Linked DNA regions of Priestia megaterium. The protein of the gene in region 1 binds, or shares a complex with, the protein of each later gene. Links are inferred from orthologs where the notes say so. Each region holds a gene or a part of one and is shown in the gene's direction. Other genes may lie near its edges.

The links. The genes of interacting proteins can lie anywhere in the genome.
Region 2: the proteins of rpsG (region 1) and tig are in contact, whole or in part, in a crystal structure (PDB 3GTY), measured with the Thermotoga maritima proteins. The link is inferred for Priestia megaterium from one-to-one orthologs. Residues at the interface, in WP_004081843.1 of Thermotoga maritima: Lys34, Lys52, Lys55, Glu59, Arg62, Gln63, Glu66, Asn67, Lys69, Val71, Arg95, Ala109, Lys110, Lys111, Gly112, Arg113, Pro114, Glu117, Glu121, Ile124, Ala125, Tyr127, Asn128, Asn129, Thr130, Gly131, Lys135, Asp139, Arg142, Met143; in WP_004081061.1 of Thermotoga maritima: Glu122, Val124, Val129, Leu130, Tyr133, Glu188, Gly259, Ile262, Tyr263, Glu266, Ser270, Glu273, Gln274, Glu277, Arg308, Gln311, Ile312, Ser315, Tyr316, Glu325, Arg329, Arg336, Leu363, Phe366, Trp367, Arg373, Leu377, Arg381, Leu384, Glu387.

The regions. Positions count from the first base shown.
Region 1 is NZ_CP085442.1:122,788-131,159, forward strand. The notes cover bases 1-2,759. They hold rpsG (30S ribosomal protein S7), read left to right. Parts: upstream 1-1,024; coding sequence 1,025-1,495; downstream 1,496-2,759. Other genes in these bases: rpoC (DNA-directed RNA polymerase subunit beta'), read left to right, coding at 1-72; LIS78_RS00645 (50S ribosomal protein L7ae-like protein), read left to right, coding at 204-452; rpsL (30S ribosomal protein S12), read left to right, coding at 552-974; fusA (elongation factor G), read left to right, coding at 1,553-2,759. Outside these bases: more of fusA, read left to right, coding at 2,760-3,631; tuf (elongation factor Tu), read left to right, coding at 3,748-4,938; rpsJ (30S ribosomal protein S10), read left to right, coding at 5,254-5,562; rplC (50S ribosomal protein L3), read left to right, coding at 5,604-6,233; rplD (50S ribosomal protein L4), read left to right, coding at 6,262-6,885; rplW (50S ribosomal protein L23), read left to right, coding at 6,885-7,172; rplB (50S ribosomal protein L2), read left to right, coding at 7,200-8,030; rpsS (30S ribosomal protein S19), read left to right, coding at 8,088-8,366.
Region 2 is NZ_CP085442.1:4,573,172-4,577,656, reverse strand. Bases 868-3,807 are described here. They hold tig (trigger factor), read left to right. Parts: upstream 868-1,664; coding sequence 1,665-2,951; downstream 2,952-3,807. Other genes in these bases: clpX (ATP-dependent protease ATP-binding subunit ClpX), read left to right, coding at 3,336-3,807; LIS78_RS23770 (tetratricopeptide repeat protein), read left to right, coding at 868-1,443. Outside these bases: leuD (3-isopropylmalate dehydratase small subunit), read left to right, coding at 1-340; more of LIS78_RS23770, read left to right, coding at 442-867; more of clpX, read left to right, coding at 3,808-4,485. UniProt on the Bacillus subtilis protein: Involved in protein export. Acts as a chaperone by maintaining the newly synthesized protein in an open conformation. Functions as a peptidyl-prolyl cis-trans isomerase.

The DNA.
Region 1 (8,372 bases):
ACAGGTATGACGAGATATCGTAATGCTGAACCGATCAAAAACCAAGCTGAAGAAACGGTAACAATCGACTAATTATAAAATCATTACTCTAGAATGGATGTTTTTTAAAAAAACTACAAAACGTTAGTTGACATCCATTCTAGGGAATGATACTATATCAAAGGTGCTCCTATAAACTACCTGTTACTTTGGAGGATATGATAATGTCTTATGAAAAAGTATTACAGGCTGATCATATTATTGTAGGAACAAAGCAGACGGTGAAAGCATTAAAAAAAGGTACAGTAAAGGAAGTCATCATTGCTGAAGACGCTGATTTTTATGTCACATCTATTGTGGCAAAAACGGCACAGCAAGAAAACGTTCCGTATACGTATGTCCCTTCTATGCGAAAGCTTGGTCAAGCTTGTAGGATAGAAGTTAACGCTGCAACTGTTGCAATTATTAGTTAACACGTTTTTGAACTTTTAGTTTCAAAGACTTTGTTTTTTGCTAAAAAATGAACCACCTGGATGTGTGGTCTTACAAAAGGCGAAAGGAGGAAAATTTAAATGCCTACTATTAACCAATTAATCCGTAATGGTCGCGTGAGTAAAGGTAAAAAATCTGACTCACCTGCTTTAAACAGAGGTTACAACAGCTTCAAAAAAGCTCAAACTAACCAATCTTCTCCACAAAAACGTGGTGTATGTACACGTGTGGGTACTATGACACCGAAGAAACCGAACTCGGCTCTTCGTAAATATGCTCGTGTACGTTTAACAAACGGTATCGAGGTAACAGCTTATATCCCAGGTATTGGTCACAACTTACAAGAACACAGCGTGGTACTTATCCGCGGTGGACGTGTAAAAGATTTACCAGGGGTACGTTACCATATCGTACGTGGTGCACTTGATACTGCTGGTGTGGATGGCCGTATGCAAGGTCGTTCTAAATATGGTACTAAGCGACCAAAAGCAGCTAAAAAATAATAGCTTAACAATTAATAGATAAACTTTTAAAAGTGAAAGGAGGAAGTAGAATGCCACGTAAGGGACCTGTTGCAAAAAGAGACGTATTACCAGATCCGATTTACAATTCTAAGCTTGTATCTCGCTTAATCAACAAAATGATGCTTGATGGAAAGCGCGGTAAGTCACAAGCTATTCTTTATAGAGCATTCGATTTAGTACAAGAGCGCAGTGGTAAAGAAGCTATGGAAGTATTCGACCAAGCTCTTAAAAACATCATGCCTGTACTAGAAGTTAGAGCACGCCGTGTAGGGGGTTCTAACTACCAAGTTCCTGTAGAAGTACGTCCAGAGCGTCGTACTACTCTAGGTCTTCGTTGGTTAGTAAACTATGCTCGTCTTCGTGGAGAAAAAACGATGGAAGAGCGTTTAGCTAACGAAATCCTTGATGCAGCTAACAACACTGGTGCTGCAGTTAAGAAACGTGAAGATACTCACAAAATGGCAGAAGCTAATAAAGCATTTGCTCATTACCGTTGGTAATCTTTTAACGAAACTTTTTGAAAAACAAACTAAAATATGGAAGGAGAAATACCTAAGATGGCAAGAGAGTTCTCCTTAGAAAACACTCGTAATATTGGGATCATGGCTCACATTGATGCTGGTAAAACAACAACAACTGAGCGTGTTCTTTATTATACTGGCCGTATCCATAAAATTGGTGAAACTCATGAAGGAGCTTCACAAATGGACTGGATGGAGCAAGAGCAAGAACGTGGTATCACTATCACGTCTGCTGCGACAACTGCTTCTTGGAAAGGTCACCGCGTTAACATCATCGATACTCCTGGACACGTAGACTTCACTGTTGAAGTTGAGCGTTCATTACGTGTACTTGATGGCGCTGTGGCAGTTCTTGATGCTCAATCTGGTGTTGAGCCTCAAACAGAAACAGTATGGCGTCAAGCGACTACGTACGGTGTTCCCCGTGTCGTATTCGTTAACAAAATGGACAAAATTGGTGCTGACTTCTTGTACTCTGTAAAAACGATCCACGATCGTTTAGGTGCAAATGCTCACCCAATCCAATTACCAATTGGTGCTGAAGATGAGTTCGAAGCAATCATTGACTTAGTGGAAATGAAAGCATACTTCTACGAAGATGACTTAGGTACTCGTTCAGAAGCTCGTGAAATTCCTGAGGAATACAAAGAGCAAGCTGAAGAATACCGTGCAAGCTTAGTAGAAGCTGTTGCAGAACTTGACGAAGAATTAATGATGAAGTACTTAGACGAAGGCGAGCTTACAGTTGAAGAACTAAAAGCTGGTATCCGTAAAGGTACTTGTGACGTTGAATTCTACCCAGTTATCTGTGGTTCAGCATTCAAAAACAAAGGTGTACAATTAATGCTAGATGCGGTAATTGATTACCTACCATCTCCAGTTGATGTACCAGCAATCCAAGGTATCGTACCTGAAACAGAAGAAGAAGTTACGCGTGAGTCTAGCGACAACGCTCCTTTCTCAGCATTAGCGTTCAAAGTTATGACGGACCCTTATGTTGGTAAATTAACGTTCTTCCGTGTTTACTCTGGTGTACTAAGCTCTGGTTCATACATCAAAAACTCTACAAAAGGTAAGCGTGAGCGTGTAGGTCGTATCCTACAAATGCATGCTAACTCTCGTGAAGAGATTTCTGAAGTATACGCTGGAGATATCGCGGCAGCTGTAGGATTAAAAGATACTTCTACTGGTGATACTCTATGTGACGAAAAGAGTCTTGTAATTCTTGAGTCTATGGAATTCCCAGAGCCAGTTATCTCTTTATCTGTTGAGCCAAAATCAAAAGCTGACCAAGATAAAATGACTACAGCTCTTCAAAAGTTACAAGAAGAAGATCCAACTTTCCGTGCGGAAACTAATACAGAGACTGGTCAAATCATCATCTCTGGTATGGGTGAGCTTCACCTTGATATCATCGTTGACCGTATGCGTCGCGAATTCAAAGTAGAAGCAAACGTTGGTGCTCCTCAAGTAGCTTACCGTGAAACTTTCCGCGCTGGTGCGAAAGTTGAAGGTAAATTCGCTCGTCAATCTGGTGGTCGTGGACAATTCGGTCACGTTTGGATTGAGTTCGAACCTAACGAAGAAGGAAAAGGCTTTGAATTTGAGAACAAAATCGTTGGTGGTGTAGTTCCACGTGAATACATCCCTGCAGTTCAAGCTGGTCTTGAAGATGCATTACAAAACGGTGTTCTTGCTGGTTATCCATTAATCGATATCAAAGCTGCTTTAGTTGATGGATCTTACCATGACGTTGACTCAAGTGAGATGGCGTTTAAAATTGCCGCTTCTATGGCTCTTAAAAACGCAGTATCAAAATGTAACCCAGCTATCCTTGAACCAATGATGAAGGTTGAAGTTGTTATCCCTGACGAATACTTAGGAGATATCATGGGTGACATTACGTCTCGTCGTGGACGTGTAGAAGGTATGGAAGCACGCGGTAACGCTCAAGTTGTACGTGCATTCGTTCCACTTTCTGAAATGTTTGGTTATGCAACTGCATTACGTTCAAACACTCAAGGTCGCGGAACATATTCTATGCACTTCGATCACTACGAAGAAGTTCCTAAATCAATTTCAGAAGAAATTATTAAAAAAAATAAAGGTGAATAATTGATTTTCACTCTTTATTGAAGTATAACTACTTATGTACGCTGTGAAAGTGGAGCTCATTCCCTTTCACGGCCTCATAAAACATAAACTACATGAATTTTAAGGAGGATTTTCGAATGGCTAAGGAAAAATTCGACCGTTCAAAAACACATGCCAATATCGGTACAATTGGTCACGTTGACCATGGTAAAACAACTTTAACAGCTGCTATCACTACTGTTCTTGCTAAGAAAAGTGGTAAAGGTGCAGCAATGGCTTACGATATGATCGACGCTGCTCCAGAAGAGCGCGAGCGTGGAATCACAATCTCAACTGCACACGTTGAGTATGAAACTGACACTCGTCACTATGCACACGTTGACTGCCCAGGACATGCTGACTATGTTAAAAACATGATCACTGGTGCTGCTCAAATGGATGGCGGTATCTTAGTAGTATCTGCTGCTGATGGTCCAATGCCACAAACTCGTGAGCACATCCTTCTTTCTCGTCAAGTAGGTGTACCTTACCTAGTTGTATTCTTAAACAAATGTGACATGGTAGACGACGAAGAGCTACTTGAATTAGTAGAAATGGAAGTACGTGACCTTCTTTCTGAATACGACTTCCCTGGTGACGATGTACCAGTAATCAAAGGTTCTGCTCTTAAAGCTCTTGAAGGCGACGCTGATTGGGAAGCTAAAATCATCGAGCTTATGGACGCTGTTGATGAGTACATCCCAACTCCAGAACGTGACACTGAAAAACCATTCATGATGCCAGTTGAGGACGTATTCTCAATCACTGGTCGTGGTACAGTTGCTACAGGTCGTGTAGAGCGTGGACAAGTTAAAGTTGGTGACGTTATCGACATCATCGGTTTAACTGAAGAGCCAAAATCTACTACTGTAACAGGTGTAGAAATGTTCCGTAAGCTTCTTGACTATGCTGAAGCTGGCGACAACATCGGTGCTTTACTTCGTGGTGTAGCACGTGAAGAAATCCAACGTGGACAAGTATTAGCTAAACCAGGCTCAATCACTCCACACACTAAATTTACTGCTGAAGTATACGTTCTTTCTAAAGACGAAGGTGGACGTCACACTCCATTCTTCACAAACTACCGTCCACAGTTCTACTTCCGTACAACTGATGTAACTGGTATTTGTAACTTACCTGAAGGCGTAGAAATGGTAATGCCTGGCGACAACATCGAAATGACTGTTGAACTTATCGCTCCAATCGCGATTGAAGAAGGTACTAAATTCTCAATCCGTGAAGGTGGACGTACAGTAGGCGCTGGCGTTGTAGCTAAAATCAGCGAGTAATTTCTCGTTTCAGTAAAGGGAGTAGGGTAACCTACTCCTTTTTTATTTGGTGATAAAAGGTAAAGATAGTTTTTACTATTACACTTGCAAAATGATCTCCTTTTATATATAATGAAAAAAGTGTGCGACACATGAAAAAGTTTTTTAACTTTATTGTTGCAATATGAACCCATTTTTAGTATAATAAAAATGTTGGTCTTTGACTGCGATGATGCGGAAGGTTGCCGACACACCCGGCCGCTTTGCCATGGCGAGTGTGGGGAAATTTCCGCGGAGAATGTCTATTGTAAAATAGGCGAAAAAGGAGGGAAAATAATGGCAAAAGAAAAAATTCGCATTCGTTTAAAAGCATATGATCACAGAATTCTTGATCAATCTGCTGAGAAAATCGTAGAAACTGCAAAACGTTCTGGTGCGGCTGTATCTGGTCCGATTCCATTACCGACTGAAAAATCAATTTATACAATTCTACGTGCAGTACACAAATATAAAGATTCTCGTGAGCAGTTCGAAATGCGCACGCATAAACGCTTAATTGATATCGTGAATCCAACACCACAAACTGTTGATTCATTAATGCGTTTAGACTTACCATCTGGTGTAGATATCGAAATTAAACTTTAATTTAAAATAAAGAATGAAAAGATACTTAGGAGGTGTGACTAATGGCCAAAGGAATCTTAGGAAGAAAGATCGGTATGACTCAAGTATTTGCTGAAAATGGTGACTTGATCCCAGTAACAGTAATTGAAGCTTCTGCTAACGTAGTTCTTCAAGTTAAAAACGCTGAGACAGACGGTTACGAAGCAATCCAATTAGGTTTCGAAGATATCCGTGAAAAACTATCTAACAAACCTGCAAAAGGACATGCTACTAAAGCTAATACTGCTCCTAAGCGCTTCATCCGTGAGTTACGCGGTGTGGACGCTTCAGCATATGAAGTTGGTCAAGAAGTCAAGGTTGATATTTTCGCAGAAGGCGATGTAATTGATGTAACAGGAATCTCAAAAGGTAAAGGTTTCCAAGGTGCTATTAAACGCCACGGACAATCTCGCGGACCTATGTCTCATGGTTCTCGCTACCACCGTCGCCCAGGTTCAATGGGTCCTGTAGCTCCAAACCGCGTATTCAAAGGTAAATTATTACCAGGACGCATGGGTGGAGAGCGCATCACTGTGCAAAACTTATCAATCGTTAAAGTTGACGCAGAACGCAATCTTTTATTAGTAAAAGGTAACGTGCCAGGAGCTAGAAAATCTCTAGTTACTGTTAAATCTGCAGTTAAATCTAAATAATAATTCTTCGAGAAAGGAGGAATAACCAATGCCAAAAGTAGCATTGTTTAACCAAAACGGTGAAAACGTTGGAGAAATCGAACTTCAAGATGCCGTTTTCGGTATCGAACCAAACAACAAAGTACTTTTCGACGCGATCGTAATGCAACGCGCATCTCAACGTCAAGGTACTTCTAAAGTTAAAAATCGTTCTGAAGTAAGAGGCGGTGGCCGTAAGCCATGGCGTCAAAAAGGTACTGGTCGTGCTCGTCAAGGATCTATCCGTTCTCCACAATGGCGTGGTGGTGGCGTAGTATTTGGTCCAGTTCCAAGAAGCTATAGCTACAAATTACCTAAAAAAGTTCGTCGTTTAGCAATTAAGTCTGCATTATCAACTAAAGTTCAAGATAACAGCATCGTTGTTCTTGAAGCTCTTTCTTTTGATGCTCCAAAAACAAAAGAAATGGTAGCAGTTCTTAAAAACCTAACAGTAGAACGCAAAGCATTAGTAGTAACTGCTGATCTTAACGAAAACGTTGCACTTTCAGCACGTAATATTCCTGGTGTAACAGTTGTTGCAGCTAATGGTTTAAGCGTATTAGACGTTATGAACCATGATAAGCTTGTAATCACTAAAGACGCAGTTGAAAAAGTAGAGGAGGTGCTTGCATAATGAAAGATCCTCGTGATATTATTAAGCGCCCCGTAATTACAGAACGTTCAACAGACTTAATGGCTGAGAAAAAATATACGTTTGATGTTGATGTAAGAGCTAATAAAACTGAGGTTAAAGATGCTATCGAAAAAATCTTTGACGTAAAAGTTGAAAAAGTAAACATCATGAACTACAAAGGTAAATTCAAGCGTGTAGGTCGCTACAGTGGTCTTACTAACCGTCGTCGTAAAGCGGTAGTAACACTAACTCAAGAGAGCAACGAAATCGAATTCTTCGAAGCTTAAGATTACTAGAGAAGGAGGGAAATTGAGATGGCGATTAAAAAGTATAAACCAACCTCAAATGGTCGTCGTGGCATGTCAGTTTCTGATTTCGCTGAAATTACTACTGACAAACCAGAAAAATCGTTACTTGCACCTGTCAAGAGAAAAGGTGGTCGTAACAACCAAGGTAAATTGACTGTTCGTCACCAAGGTGGTGGGCACAAGCGTCAATACCGTATCATCGATTTTAAACGCGATAAAGATGGAATACCTGGACGCGTTGCTACAATCGAATATGATCCAAACCGTTCAGCTAACATCGCATTAATTCATTATGCTGATGGTGAAAAACGTTACATCCTTGCTCCTAAAAACCTAAAAGTAGGTTTAGAAGTTATGTCAGGTCCTGAAGCTGACATTAAAGTAGGTAACGCGCTTCCTTTAGCTAACATTCCTGTTGGTACAGTAGTACACAACATCGAATTGAAACCTGGTAAAGGTGGACAATTAGTTCGTTCTGCAGGTACATCTGCTCAAGTACTTGGTAAAGAAGGTAAATACGTATTAGTACGTTTAACTTCTGGTGAAGTACGCATGATTCTTGCAACTTGTCGTGCAACTGTAGGTCAAGTTGGTAACGAACAACACGAGTTAATCAACATCGGTAAAGCCGGTCGTTCTCGTTGGTTAGGTATCCGTCCAACTGTACGTGGTTCTGTAATGAACCCTAACGATCACCCACACGGTGGTGGTGAAGGACGTGCTCCAATCGGACGTAAGTCTCCAATGAGTCCATGGGGTAAACCAACACTTGGTTACAAAACTCGTAAGAAGAAAAACAAATCCGATAAATTTATCGTTCGTCGTCGTAAAAAATAACGGGATTGAGCTACGGTTCAAACGAACCGTAGGACAATCACGAAGGGAGGTTCATTTATGGGTCGCAGCTTAAAGAAAGGACCTTTTGTAGATGACCATTTAATCAACAAAATTGAGAAGTTAAACGAAACTGACAGCAAGCAAGTAGTAAAAACTTGGTCTCGTCGTTCAACTATCTTCCCTCAGTTCATTGGTCATACAATTGCTGTATATGACGGTCGTAAACATGTACCAGTTTATGTTACTGAAGACATGGTAGGTCACAAACTTGGTGAATTCGCACCATCTCGTACTTACAAAGGTCACGCAAGTGATGATAAGAAAACAAGACGCTAATATGAG
Region 2 (4,485 bases), 4.5 Mb from region 1 along the record:
ACACGCTCCATGGGCGCTTTTAGACTACGGGTTTCGTGCCATTATCGCACCTTCATTTGCGGATATTTTTAAACAAAACTGTCTAAAAAATGGTATTTTACCTATTGTTTTACCAAAAGAAGATGTTTCCTATTTAATGAAAGAGTCTCAAAGTGCTTCTTACGCCTGTACAATCGATCTTCATCAGCAAAAAATTACCGATGAAGCAGGTTTTGAACGTACGTTTGATATCAATGGCCATTGGAAATATATGCTTGTTAACGGATATGATGAAATTGGCTATACGCTTTCTTTTGAAGACGACATTTCTGCTTATGAAGCAAAAACGGTAAGATATTAACCAAAAATCGAGCAAAATTATGATTTTGCTCGATTTTTTTGCGTTCCGTTAATCGAATTGCTAAACTGTAAAGCAAATGGACCGCGAAGTGGGGAGAAAACATGTCGAATGAACAACAAAACAAAATTGTAGCTTTTCCTCTATTAAAAGAACGGTTGGTTGAAAAAGCTACAGATCATATGCAGCACAAGCAATTTCAAGAAGCACTTCCTTTATTTGAGCAGGCCTACGAACTTGATAATAAGCATCATGAAATTTTGCTTGGCCTTGTTATTTGTTACGTGGAGCTCGGTGATGCAGGCATAGCTAAGGAATTATGTGAGCAAATGCTGAAAGAAGATATTGGCGATTATTATCATAATTTGCAAATGTACCTCATGGTGTTAATTCAGCTTGGTCACTATCATGAAGGATATGTCACTCTACAAGCAGTTATTCAAGAACACAAACTTCCTTCTGAACATGCTGAACAGCTTTATCAGCTATTGGAGTTCTGCAAGAATAGAATGAATCAAGAACAAGTCATAGAAGAACAAACAGAAGAAGAACAGCTAGAGCAGTTTAAATCATTCACAGCTCTAGACAATATTCAAGATCAGCTTGAATGGGTTCATTCATTAAAAACAAAGAGAATTGAAAAGCAGCGCTTCTTTCTGGAACAGCTATTTTCATCCGAAGCTGTTCACCCTATCGTAAAAACAGTCGCTTTAAAAACAGTCATGGAAGAAGAAGTAGACATTGATTTTATGATTACTAAGTTTGGAGAGACGAAAAAAGTAAATGCGCTTCAGCTTCAACGAACAACACCGTATTTGTTTGCCGAGCAAGTAGAAGCGAAGCTGACGGAAAAGCTGGAGCATGAAAATCCTACACTGCTGCAGGTTGCCGTTGAGATATGGCAGCGTCATTTATTTATTACATTTCCGTTTTTACCGGGTGATAATGTAAAACTTTGGACAGAAGCGGTGTATGCTGTTAGTCTGATGATGCAAGGAGAAGAGTCAGATGCAGCTGTAGCAGAGGAAGACGGAAGTTTCTCCGCAGCTGAATTAAGAAAGGCAATTAAAGAGCTAAAAGAAATTGAAGAAATTTCTTTTATATAAAATGTGGTGTTTAGTTGAAACGTCATTGTTGTATGTTATAATATAATGGTTGTAAAATGCACTTAAATACGTATAGTAGAATTTCATCTTTACATTACATTCCTACTTACTTTAAAGTAATAGGGAGTTAAATAGATAATGATTGATGTTTGAACTGATAGGCTATCTGCATTATCTAATTTAGAAATCACTACTTAAAATGATTTTGGAGGGAAACATTCATGTCTGCAAAATGGGAAAAACAAGAAGGAAATCAAGGCGTTTTAACAGTAGAAGTTGAAGCTGCTGAGTTTGATAAAGCCTTAGATAAAGCATTCACAAAAGTTGTAAAACAAGTAAACGTACCAGGGTTCCGTAAAGGTAAAATGCCTCGTCCACTTTTCGAAAAACGTTTTGGCGTAGAATCTTTATACCAAGATGCACTAGACATCTTATTACCTGAAGCTTACAGCAATGCAATTGTTGAAGCTGGTATCGAGCCGGTTGATCGTCCAGAAATCGATGTTGAAACAATCGAAAAAGGACAACCTCTAGTTTTCACTGCTAAAGTAACTGTTAAACCTGAAGTTAAATTAGGCGAATACAAAAACTTAGAAGTAGAAAAAGTAGATACAACTGTAACAGATGAAGACGTTGAAGCTGAATTAAAAACACTTCAAGAGCGTCACGCTGAACTAGTTGTTAAAGAAGAAGGAGCTGTAGCTGAAGGTGATACAGCTGTAATCGACTTTGAAGGTTTCGTTGATGGCGAAGCATTCGAAGGCGGAAAAGGCGAAAACTATTCTTTAGAAATCGGTTCTAACACATTCATCCCTGGCTTTGAAGAGCAACTAGTTGGTCTTGAAGTAGGCGCTGAAAAAGAAGTGGAAGTAACATTCCCTGAAGAGTATCACGCTGAAGAGCTAGCTGGTAAGGCTGCTAAATTCAAAGTGAAATTACACGAAATCAAATCTAAAGAGCTTCCAGCTTTAGACGATGAGTTTGCAAAAGACGTAGATGAAGAAGTAGAAACTTTAGAAGCGTTAAAAGCAAAAACAAAAGAAAAATTACAAAGCGATAAAGAGAATCAAGCGGAATCAGCTCTTCGCGACACTTTAGTAGAAAAAGCTGCTGAAAATGCTGAAGTAGAAATTCCAGAAGCAATGTTCAATACTGAAATGGATCGTATGATGCAAGAGTTTGAACAACGTTTACAAATGCAAGGTCTTAACCTTGAACTTTACTTCCAATTCTCAGGTCAAGATGAAAAAGCTCTTCGCGACCAAATGCGTCCGGATGCTGAAAAGCGTGTGAAAATCAACTTAACGCTAGAAGCTATTTCAAAAGCTGAAAATCTTGAAGTAAGCGAAGAAGAAGTAGAAAAAGAATTAGAAAACATGGCAGGAATGTACAACATGCCTGTCGAAGAAATTAAGAAAGTGCTTGGCAGTCTTGATAGCATTAAAGAAGACATGAAAGTACGTAAAGCAGTTGAATTTCTTGTAGAAAACAGCAAAGCTGTTGCATAATAGTAAGTAAGAAACAAGGCGCGACTTGATCGTGCCTTGTTTTATAAACTTCAATAGTTTTTTTATATCATAACCAACACCGTAGAAGCAGCTTTAACCCATTGTTTGAAATCCGTGGTTATGAAATAGGCCCAATAAGAGGACACTATATAATAGCAGATCTCCATTCTGTTATGCTCATCAACAACATATACATAAAACGTTTTAGTATCTATTCAAGAAAATGTATGGTAAAATGCAATACAAATCTTTTCATAGCGCTTTTACTATGTGATAAAGAGGGGCATTTACCTACAAATAGATGAGTTGTCCATGTTGTTGGGCTATAGCGCGGATAGAAATCAGCTTCGAGCACTTTAGTAAATACTACAAGGGGTGAAAATTATGTTTAAATTTAACGATGAGAAAGGGCAGTTAAAATGCTCATTTTGTGGTAAAACACAAGAACAAGTACGCAAGTTAGTTGCGGGTCCAGGTGTTTACATATGCGATGAATGTATTGAACTTTGCACGGAAATCGTAGAAGAAGAGTTAGGTACAGAAGAAGAAGTAGAATTTAAAGATGTACCAAAACCAAAAGAAATTCGTGACATTTTAGATGAGTATGTAATTGGTCAAGAGGATGCGAAAAAATCGTTATCCGTTGCAGTATACAACCATTACAAACGAATCAATTCAAACAGTAAAATTGATGACGTTGAGTTATCAAAAAGTAATATTGCATTAATTGGACCTACAGGAAGCGGTAAAACTTTACTAGCTCAAACATTGGCTCGTATTTTAAACGTACCGTTTGCGATTGCAGATGCAACATCTCTAACAGAAGCGGGTTATGTAGGAGAAGATGTTGAAAACATCTTATTAAAATTAATTCAATCAGCTGATTACGATGTGGAGAAAGCTGAAAAAGGTATCATCTACATCGATGAAATTGATAAAGTAGCGCGTAAGTCTGAAAACCCATCTATTACACGTGATGTATCAGGTGAAGGTGTGCAGCAGGCTCTTCTTAAAATCTTAGAAGGTACTGTAGCAAGTGTTCCTCCTCAAGGTGGACGTAAACACCCTCATCAAGAATTTATTCAAATTGATACAACCAATATCTTATTTATTTGCGGTGGTGCATTTGACGGAATCGAACCTATTATTAAGCGTCGTCTAGGTAAAAAAGTAATTGGTTTCGGTTCAGAAACAAAACAACAAGACTTTACAGAAAAAGAGTTACTAGCAAAAGTATTACCGGAAGATTTATTAAAATTTGGTTTAATTCCAGAGTTTATTGGTCGTTTACCGGTTACTGCTAGCTTAGTGCCTCTTGATGAAGAAGCGCTAGTTGAGATTTTAACAAAACCGAAAAATGCACTAGTAAAACAATATCAAAAAATGCTTGAACTTGATGACGTTGAACTTGAGTTCGAAGACGAGGCTTTAGTAGAAATTTCTAAAAAAGCAATCGAGCGTAAAACAGGTGCTCGTGGTTTACGTTCAATCATTGAAGGTATTATGTTAGATGTAATGTTTGATCTTCCTTCAC